Regions from separate parts of the Collinsella sp. AM10-26 genome, predicted to be linked through region 1. Evidence: riboswitches for the same ligand, from Rfam matches in the RefSeq annotation. Region 1 holds a riboswitch; the other holds the start of a gene.
The links. Region 1 has a riboswitch for thiamine pyrophosphate ahead of thiM (hydroxyethylthiazole kinase). Riboswitches for the same ligand answer to the same signal wherever they lie in the genome.
Positions count from the first base shown of each region.

Region 2: another riboswitch for thiamine pyrophosphate. It lies ahead of thiC (phosphomethylpyrimidine synthase ThiC); the one in region 1 lies ahead of thiM (hydroxyethylthiazole kinase).

Region 1 covers NZ_QRMC01000003.1:11,369-16,237, forward strand. Annotated here, with positions in the region: gene thiM (hydroxyethylthiazole kinase) at 1-753, opposite strand, end outside; TPP riboswitch at 805-915, opposite strand; gene DW123_RS03055 (HAD-IIB family hydrolase) at 977-1,885, shown strand; gene DW123_RS03060 (LysR family transcriptional regulator) at 1,896-2,792, shown strand; gene DW123_RS03065 (5-methyltetrahydropteroyltriglutamate--homocysteine S-methyltransferase) at 2,949-4,082, shown strand; gene DW123_RS03070 (uracil-xanthine permease family protein) at 4,205-4,869, shown strand, end outside.
Region 2 covers NZ_QRMC01000004.1:37,973-42,841, reverse strand. Annotated here, with positions in the region: gene DW123_RS04380 (YaaA family protein) at 1-753, shown strand, start outside; gene DW123_RS04375 (hypothetical protein) at 793-1,314, opposite strand; TPP riboswitch at 1,377-1,493, shown strand; gene thiC (phosphomethylpyrimidine synthase ThiC) at 1,485-2,819, shown strand; gene thiD (bifunctional hydroxymethylpyrimidine kinase/phosphomethylpyrimidine kinase) at 3,000-3,830, shown strand; gene DW123_RS04360 (pentapeptide repeat-containing protein) at 3,892-4,497, opposite strand; gene DW123_RS04355 (SGNH/GDSL hydrolase family protein) at 4,583-4,869, opposite strand, start outside.

The DNA of each region.
Region 1 (4,869 bases):
TGCCGGGGCATCGGCGACGGCGGCGGCACGCGTGCCGGCAACGTTGTAGACGGCGGTGCCGCAGATGGCCGCCGTAAACGGGTCGGTGGCGCAGGCGTACACGGCCAGCACGCCGCCCTGCGAACAGCCGCAGCCGGTGATCTTGGACATGAGTGGGCTGCCGCCGTGGGACTTGGCAACGGTCGTGCCGTCGGTAATCAGGTCGACTTCGCCCGAGACCACTACGGCGCCGCCGGTGTAGCGGGCGAGCGCCACGGCGGCATCACGGGCGGCGTCTACCGTGTCGGTGGTATCGACGCCACGCACGCGGCTCAGATCGGCCGCTTCGCCCTCAAGGCCCCACAGACCGGCGAGCGCGATAATCTCGGAGGCATTGCCGCGCACGATGGCGGGCTTGTACTGCTTGAGTTCGTTTACCAGTTGGGTGCGCAGGCTGCCGATGCCCAGGCCCACCGGATCGAGCACCCAGGGCTTGCCGGCGTCATGTGCCGCCTTGGCCGCGCGGGGAATCGTCTGCTCGTAGATGGGGAAGAGCGTGCCCATGTTCAGATAGATGGCGCCGCCGCCGGCAACGAGTGCCTCGCCCTCGTCGGGCAGATAGACCATGGCGGCCGAACCGCCCACGGCGAGCTGCGCGTTGGCGACAAAGTCAATCGTTACCGTGTTGGTGATGGAGCCGGCCATGGGATTGGTGCCACGAATCTCCTCCACGGCCTTGACCACGTTTTGCTTAAGCTGTTCCGAATCGATCACTGCACATGCCTCCTTGGCATAGAAAAGGGGCGCTGTGCATAGACAGCGCCCCTAAAAAGGCGGCATGCTCCCTACGCCAGCATTAACTGACAGGTTCAAAGGATTGGGCCCCATGCCCTCTCAGCCTTGTGGTTTGCACCGCCGGCACTCCCGCATCGAATCTGTTGTTCCCTATACTAGCGCATCGGTACAATGGTTAGGATGAAAACGACTGGGGGACCTTATGATCAAACTCGTGCTGACCGATATGGACGATACGCTGATTCCGGCCGGGCATGACGGCGCCAGCGACTATGCCATCGAGGGCATTCATGCCATGCAGGCGGCGGGTCTGCACTTTGGTCCGGTTTCGGGTCGCCAACCGTCTGCGATGGGCTGGATGTTTAAAAATCATTCCGAGTGTTTTTCGACCGGTGCATTCTGCAACGGTCAGGTCATGTTTGTCGATGGCGAAGTGGTCGCCTCGCGTGCGACCGATAACGATGCGCTTATGCGCTTGGCCGCCTATCTGGAAGAAGAAACCGACGATACCTATCTGAAGGTATACAGCTTGGGTGATGGCTTTTGGGATAACGATGCCTATTGCGTGACACGTGATGCCGAGCGTGTGCGCCGCGCTATGGAATCGGGCGGCAATGCGTGGCTCAAGGGCGAAGAGGCCCCGTGCCGCCCTGTCGTCGATGATGCGCCGGTGTTCAAGGCGAATATCTGGAGCGCCCGTTCGCGTGAGGAACTCGCGGAGCTACGCGAGCACGTTGCCGCCGAGGTGCCGGAGCTCTCGCTTGTGTTTCCCAACAACCGTGTGCGCCTGTTCGACATCCTTCCGGCTGGTTGGGACAAGGGCTGCGCTGCGCTGGAGCTGGCGCGCGCTTTGGGCCTAACGCCCGACGAGGTGGCCGTATTTGGCGATTCCGATAACGACCTGCCCATGATCGATGCCGTTCCCAACTCCGTTGCGGTCGCCAATGCCAACGAGGCCGTCACGGCTGCCGCACGCTGGCATATCGGCGCTGCGGCAGATGATGCGGTTGCCGCAGCGCTGCATCAGATTGCCGCCTGCGCCGCGACGGGTGAGATGCCGTCATTTATGCGTCAGATGAACGCGGCAGACTTCGGCATCGCGAACGTCTAGGGAGAAAGCCATGAAGCTTCAGCAGCTCAGGTACGTTGTAAAGGTTGCCGAATGTGGCAGCATCACCGAGGCCTCGCGTCGCCTCTATGTGTCGCAGCCTTCGATTACCGCGTCGATTCGCGATCTCGAAAACGAGATGGGCGTGCATATCTTTGAGCGCACCAACAAGGGTGTCATTGTGTCCGATGAGGGCGAGACCTTCTTGGGCTATGCGCGCCAAGTGCTCGATCAGGCTGATCTGCTCGAGGACAAGTACAAAGGGGCATCTGAGCAGGTGCCGCATTTTAGCGTGAGCTGCCAGCATTACTCCTTTGCCGTCAACGCGTTTGTCGATGTGATCCGTGAGTTCGATGCCGCGCGCTACGACTTTACCCTGCGCGAGGAGCAGACCCACGAGATTATCGAGGATGTCGCGCACATGAAAAGCGAGTTGGGCATCCTGTACTTATCCGAGCACAACCGCGAGGTTATTGAGCGTATGCTCGCTGCCAATGAGCTTGTGTTTGAGGAACTCTTTTGTGCCGCGCCGCACGTTTTTGTATGCGCCGACCATCCGCTGGCGACCCGCTCCAGCGTGACGCTCGAGGACTTGGAAGATTATCCGTTCCTGTCCTACGAGCAGGGCAGCTACAACTCGTTTTACTATTCCGAGGAGCTGACCTCGACGTTTGAGCGCCGCAAGAATATCCGCGTGCGCGACCGTGCGACGTTGTTCAATTTGGCCATGGGCCTCAACGGCTACACGGTGTGTTCGGGCGTGATTAGCCACGAGCTCAACGGCCCCGGCATTATCTCGATTCCGCTCGACGTGGACGAGTACATGGAGATTGGCATCATCACGCGCAAGAACACGACGCTCACGCGCTACGGTCGGGCCTATATCGACGCGATTCGTCAGCATATCTAGGCTGCTGTGCTCCCCACGGTTCAAGTCCCTTTATGGTAGTCCAGAGTGACATAGGAAGCATCTATATCAAACTGTTATAAACGTATATTTTACGATGGCCATATGAACGCTCATACTCTGTCCCGGTAAAGCAACCAATGCAAAAGGGAGATATCTATGAGCACTTCGATTCAACCGAACGCACCGTTTCGCGCCGATATCGTCGGCAGCTTTCTTCGTCCGCAGGCCGTAAAGGACGCTCGTGCTGCCTATACGGCAGGCACGCTTGATGCCGAGGGGCTTAAGGCCGTCGAGGACGATGCCATCCGCGATTTGGTGGCAAGGCAAAAGGCCGCCGGCCTGCAGGTCATCACCGATGGCGAGTTTCGCCGCAGCTACTGGCACCTCGATTTTATGTGGGGGCTGAACGGCGTCGAGCGTCGCACCTCGCGTACAGGCTATATGTTCCACGATGAGGAGACTACCGCCGACACCGCCGTGGTAACCGGTCCCATTAGCGGCGAGAATCATCCGTTCGTCGAGCACTTCAAATTTGTCAAGGCGCTCGAGGGGGAGGGTCAGGTCGCGCGACAGACCATTCCGGCGCCGATCCAGACGTTCTCCGAAGTCACGCTCGACCGCTGCGATGGCCAGCAGGAGAGCCTGCGCGCCGTCTACAAGACCGACGAAGATCTCGCCGATGCCATCGCCGCAGCATACCGCACCGTTATTGCCGACCTGTATGCCGCAGGCTGCCGCAACATTCAATTTGATGACTGCACCTGGGGCATCTATTGCGATGCCGACTTTGTGTCCAAGACCGGTATGAGCCCGGTTGACCTGCAAAAGGTGAGCGAGCTGGGCGTGGCGCTCAACAACGCCGCAATCGAGGGCAAGCCCGATGACCTTGTCATTAACACGCACGTGTGCCGCGGCAACTACCACTCTACCTATGCTTTTGAGGGCGGCTATGGCCCCATCGCGCCGTACCTGTTCGCACACGAGAACGTCGATGCGTTCTATCTTGAGTTCGATACGCCGCGTGCCGGTGGCTTTGAGCCGCTCAAGTACGTTGCCCCCGGCAAGAAGGTCGTGTTGGGCCTGGTGACCACCAAGGCGGCAGAGCTCGAGAACGAAGACGCCATCGTCGAGCGCATCCGCGAGGCGACAAAGTACGTGCCGCTCGAGAACCTGTATCTGTCTCCGCAGTGTGGCTTTGCCAGCTGCGAGATTGGCAACAAGCTGACCGAGGACGAGCAGTGGGCAAAGATTGCGCTGGTCAAGCGTATTGTGGAGCGTGTCTGGAAATAACGATGCCGTTCGCAGGCAGCGGCGCGTGCGAGGCGCTGCGTATCGCGTACAATGGTTCGGATCGTATCGTTCGGGCAGTTTATCCGATATGCCCGATCGCCCTTCCATTCGAAAGGACATCAATGTCCCAGTCCTCGACGCCCGCCGTTAGCGATGCCATCTACGACGCATTGTCGCTCGGCCGCCCGCGCATGTTCCTGCTCGGTCTGCAACACCTGTTTGCCATGTTTGGCGCCACGGTGCTGGTGCCCGTGCTCACCGGTCTCTCGGTGTCGGCAACGCTTTTGTTTGCTGGCTTGGGCACGCTACTGTTCCACTTCCTATCGCGCGGTAAGGTGCCGGCATTTTTGGGCTCATCGTTTGCCTTTATTGCCGGTTATGCCGCAATTGCGCCCAACGGCGAGGCCGAGTTTTTGCCCTACGCCTGCCTGGGCGTTGCCTGCGCCGGTCTGCTCTATCCGGTGCTGGCAGCGCTGTTCCGCGCATTTGGCGCCAAGCGTGTCATGCGCTTCTTTCCGCCGGTGGTGACCGGCCCCATCGTCATTTCCATCGGCCTGATCTTGGCAAGCTCTGCTATCGCCAACTGCCAGACTAATTGGCTTGTTGCCGTTGTCGCTGTGGCCGTCATCGTCATCTGCAATATTTGGGGCCGCGGCATGGTCAAGATCGTGCCGATCCTGCTGGGCGTCGTGGTGAGCTATACCGTCGCGGCTGCGTTGGGTGAGGTCGATTTTTCGGGCGTTGCCGCCGCTCCGTGGGTCGGTCTGCCCATCGTGTGGGACAACAC
Region 2 (4,869 bases), on a different contig from region 1:
GAAGTCCTGGGCATTCCACCTTTTGCGCACGAGACGGCTCGCCTCCACTGCGCACTGCTAGATATCGAGCGAAATGAAGGCAGCGGCGGCCTGCAAGCGCTATGGAACGTGAGTGACAAACTGCTGGGGCCTTGCCTCAACACCCTGCATGAGTTCGGGCCCATCCTGAAAAACGGCGATCTCGACAATCCCGAACTCGCCCGTCACCTCTCCCCTGCCGTCATGTCCTATCACGGCATTCAATACCAGAGTATGGCGCCCGAGGTGATGGATTCCGCGCAGCTCGCATGGCTACAAGACCATCTATGGATCCTCTCCGGCCTCTACGGGTGCGTTCGTCCCTTTCATGCCGTCGAACCGTATCGGCTGGAGATGGGCGCGAAGCTCGCCGTTGACGATGCCCGAGACCTCTACGCGTTTTGGAGCGACAAGCTCGCGCGGGCTATCGCCCCGGCGGACTCAAACACCACGATCGTCAACCTCGCTAGCGTAGAGTATGCCAAAGCCGTTCTGCCCCACCTCGCGGGCGACGCCACGGCCGTCACATGCCTCTTTGGCGAGGGTATCCGCAACGGGAAGCCCATCCAACGGTCGACCGCCAGCAAAAAGGCGCGCGGCTCCATGGTGCGGTGGATGGCAGAAAACAAGCTCGAGGATATAAGCGGGCTCACCGCGTTCGACGTTGGTTATCGTCACTTTCCCGAGCTTTCAAATAAAAACACTTTGGTCTTCCTGAACGAACAGGCCTTGTAGGACCACCGCTACTTTGAATGTGCTACCTAGGCACGGCGTCTATTCCGCCAAGCCGTCGGCTTTGGCAATTTCATTTGTCAAGCCGTCCTGATAGGTAATCTTGACGTACTCCACCTCGGACACTTTGACGCCCGACGGGGGCTCCAGGCGCCATTCCGTCAGCGCGATATCCATCGTCGTGGGAACGTCTCCTTGATTTTTGAGCTTCACCGTCAGCGTTTTGAGCGCCGCATCAAACGTCACGCGTTCGATTTCTTCACCTGGAATGGACCCACCACTCAGCTGCAGCTGCACAAACTCATCGCGCGGGTACCAATAATCGCCCGGAACGGCGAGCGTATTGGCATTACCGCCAGTACTCCTCACCGTCATAATCGGTAGGCTATCATCAACCTCGAACTCCCAGCCAGCGCCGCCGCGACCGCCAAACGTCCAAATACAAAAGGCAATCACCAACACGGCAAGCACCGCAAAACCAATCGCGACAAGGCCATGGTGCGCACGGCCCTCCTCGGCCGATACATCCCATTGCGTCTCTCGATATAGATGCTTGTCTTCCATGTTCGCCCCCCCGCAAGCACGCTCGTTGGCCCAATCGTACCCATTCAGGCTATACTTGAGCCCATGACATAACGGGGGGCTTGCAGGACAAGACGGCAGGCTGAGATTGGGCGCGCCCGCCCTGACCCGCAAACCTGATATGGGTAATGCCAACGAAGGGAGCCGTGCCAATGAGCACACAGACCGAGCCCAAACTCGTCACGCAAATCGACTTCGCCCGCGCCGGGCAAATCACGCCGCAGATGAAAGAAGTCGCCGAGCGCGAGCATCGCGACCCCGAGTACATCCGCGAGCGCGTGGCCGACGGCCGCATCGCCATCCCCGCCAACATCGTGCATATCAAAAAAGGCATGCGCGCCTTTGGCGTCGGTGAGGGCCTGTCCACCAAGGTCAACGTCAACCTGGGCATCTCGGGCGATAAGGCCGATGCCGCCGAGGAGTGGAAGAAGGTCAAGATCGCCGAGGACTTTGGCGCCGACGCCATCATGGACCTCTCCAACTCGGGCAAGACGCGCCAGTTCCGCCAGCAGCTCATCGACGAGACACCGCTCATGGTGGGCACCGTCCCCATGTACGATGCCATCGGCTACATGGAAAAGCCGCTGGTCAAGCTGACCAAGGACGATCTGCTCGAGGTCGTGCGCGCGCATGCCGAGGACGGCGTGGACTTTATGACCATCCACTGCGGCATCAACAAGTCGGTCATCAAGACCTTTAAGGAGACTGGCCGCCTCATGAACATCGTCAGCCGCGGCGGCTCGCTGCTGTTTGGTTGGATGGAGGTCACCGGTAACGAGAACCCCTTCTACGAGTTCTACGACGAGGTGCTCGAGATCTGCCACGAGTACGACGTGACGATTTCGCTCGGCGACTCCTGCCGCCCGGGCTGTCTCTACGACTCCAACGACGCAACCGAGACCGCCGAGATGATCGAGCTGGGCAAGCTGTGCAAGCGCGCCTGGGCCGCCGGCGTCCAGGTCATGGTCGAGGGTCCGGGTCACATGGCGCTCGACGAGATCGCCGCCAACATGAAGCTGCAGAAGCGCCTGTGCCACAACGCCCCGTTCTATGTGCTGGGGCCGCTGGTGACCGATATCGGCGTGGGCTACGACCACATCACCGCCGCCATTGGTGGCGCCATCTCCGCGAGCTCGGGTGCCGACTTTTTGTGCTACGTGACGCCGGCCGAGCACCTGTGCCTGCCCAACGCTCAGGATGTGCTCGATGGCCTCATGGCCACCAAGATTGCCGCACACGCCGCCGACATCGCCAAGAAGGTACCGCACGCCCGTGACATGGACGACAGGATGGGTCAGGCACGCCGCAAGCTCGACTGGGACGCCATGTGGAAGTGCGCCCTCGACCCGGTCACCGGCAAGAAGCGCTACGAGGAATCCCCCGCCGCCACCGAGGGCACCTGCACCATGTGCGGCAAGATGTGCGCCGTTCGCACTGTCAACAAGGTGTTCGAGGGCACGACAATCGACCTCGGCATGGAGGACTAACTCGTCGCCACGATTGCTTTTGGAAGCACCGCGACGTCGACCGTTGTTGACGTGTGAACATTTTCTTGCATTTGCGTAAAGATTGCACCGCCCGCCCGGGTTCGACATAGAGTCGGCCCGGGCATCTTTATAATGCTAGCTTAAAGACCCATTTGATTCCGACCGAACAAGGGAGCGAACATGGATCGCAGCAAGGTACCTGCCGTCCTGTCCATCGCAGGATCCGATTCCAGCGGTGGCGCCGGCATTCAGGCCGACATCAAGACCATTACGGCGCACCGTCTGTATGCCGAGACGGCCATAACCGCCATCACGGCACAAAACACCCTGGGCATCACCGCCGTGCAGAATATCTCGCCAGATATCGTCGCCGCGCAGATCGACGCCGTCTTTGACGACATCCGCCCGAGCGCCGTCAAGATCGGCATGGTTTCTTCTGTCGAGATTATCGAAGTCATCGCCGACCGCTTGAGCGCCTGGAACGCAACGAACGTGGTCGTGGACCCCGTCATGGTAGCCACCTCGGGCGCTCGACTCATTGCCGAGGACGCGGCCGAGGCGCTCACGCGTCGCCTGTTCCCGTTGGCGACCGTCATCACACCCAATATCCCCGAGGCCATGGCACTGCTCGACTACGAGGTCGATTCCGAGCGCACGCAGCAAAATGCCGCCATGCTCCTCACCCGCCGCTTTGGATGCGCGTCTTTGGTTAAAGGCGGACATCTTGTCAACGAGGCCAACGACGTGCTGGCGGAGCCCGCGCCGCTCGATGACGAGGGCAACCACCTGGGCGATCCGCTCACCACATGGTTCCGTCACAAGCGCATCGAGACCGGCAACACGCATGGCACCGGCTGCACGCTCTCGTCCGCTATCGCCTGCGCGCTGGCCCAGGGCATGGATCTTGCCGACGCCGTCAACGCCGGCAAGGCCTACCTAACGGGCGCCCTCGCCGCCGGCTTTGACATGGGCAAAGGTTCCGGCCCCGTCAACCACATGTGGAATTACTAGCCCTGCAGCAAAACCACCACAAAGGGGACAGGCACCTTTGTGGTGGTTTTTCTTTTACCACTTAATCGTCTGCGAGTTGGATGCCGAGCAAGCCCGAAAGCGCGAGCGCCTGTTCGGCATTGACTGTCAGGCCTCGCAACTCACGGTAGTCGCCCGAAACAACGGGAGCCTCAAACGTGCAGCGCGATACATCAACACCACACAGCGGTGTCTTGAACACATCAACTCGTGTCAGGTCGCAGCTATCCAGCCGCAGCTGCCCCAGCTTGGCCCCCTGGAGCGCCGCCTCGGTCAGGCGCACATCGCACGCCGTGATGGGGCCAATGCGTCCCTCCGAAAGGTTCGCGTAGCTCAGGTCGCATGATGCAAACGAAACGTTCGACAGGCGCGCCTTGACCAAGTTGAGCCCCGGCGCCGAGCAATCAACAAAGTCGCATCGGTTGAGCCAGCAGCCTTCCATATTGCAGCGGATAAAGCGACAACCGCGAAATACGACGTCACGAAACGTCGAACCACTCCAATCGACGCCATCGAATACGCAGGAGCGGAACACGATGCCGTCAAAGGTCGCACCGTTCGCCACGTCATAGGCGAGCTCCAGCTCCTCAAAAGCGGTATTGGAGACAAGCTCATCCCCCTCGGCAAACAGGTCAATGAGCTCATCCATGCCCATGTGGCAGCCAAGCCGCTCGTTTACCCGGGCAAAACCACCACAAAAGTGCCTGTCCCCTTTGTGGTGGTTTGGGGCTGCGCTACTCACCGAGCATCTCTTGGAGCTTGGCTGCCACGGCATGTCCCAAGCTCTCGTGGCTTTCGGGCATCATATGCAGATAGTCGATATCGCCCGGCTCGGCAAAGTCGGCGGCATTCAAAAAGTCGCAGCCAAGCTGCTCGGCTACGTGCGCGTAGTACTCGGCAAAATGCTCCGAGGCCTCGACGGAATGCTCGTCAAAATCGGTCATATACACATCGGCGATTTGCGGCTTGATCTTGATGGGAGCCATCAGCAGAATGCGCGGACAAGGCGCAGCGTCGGTCC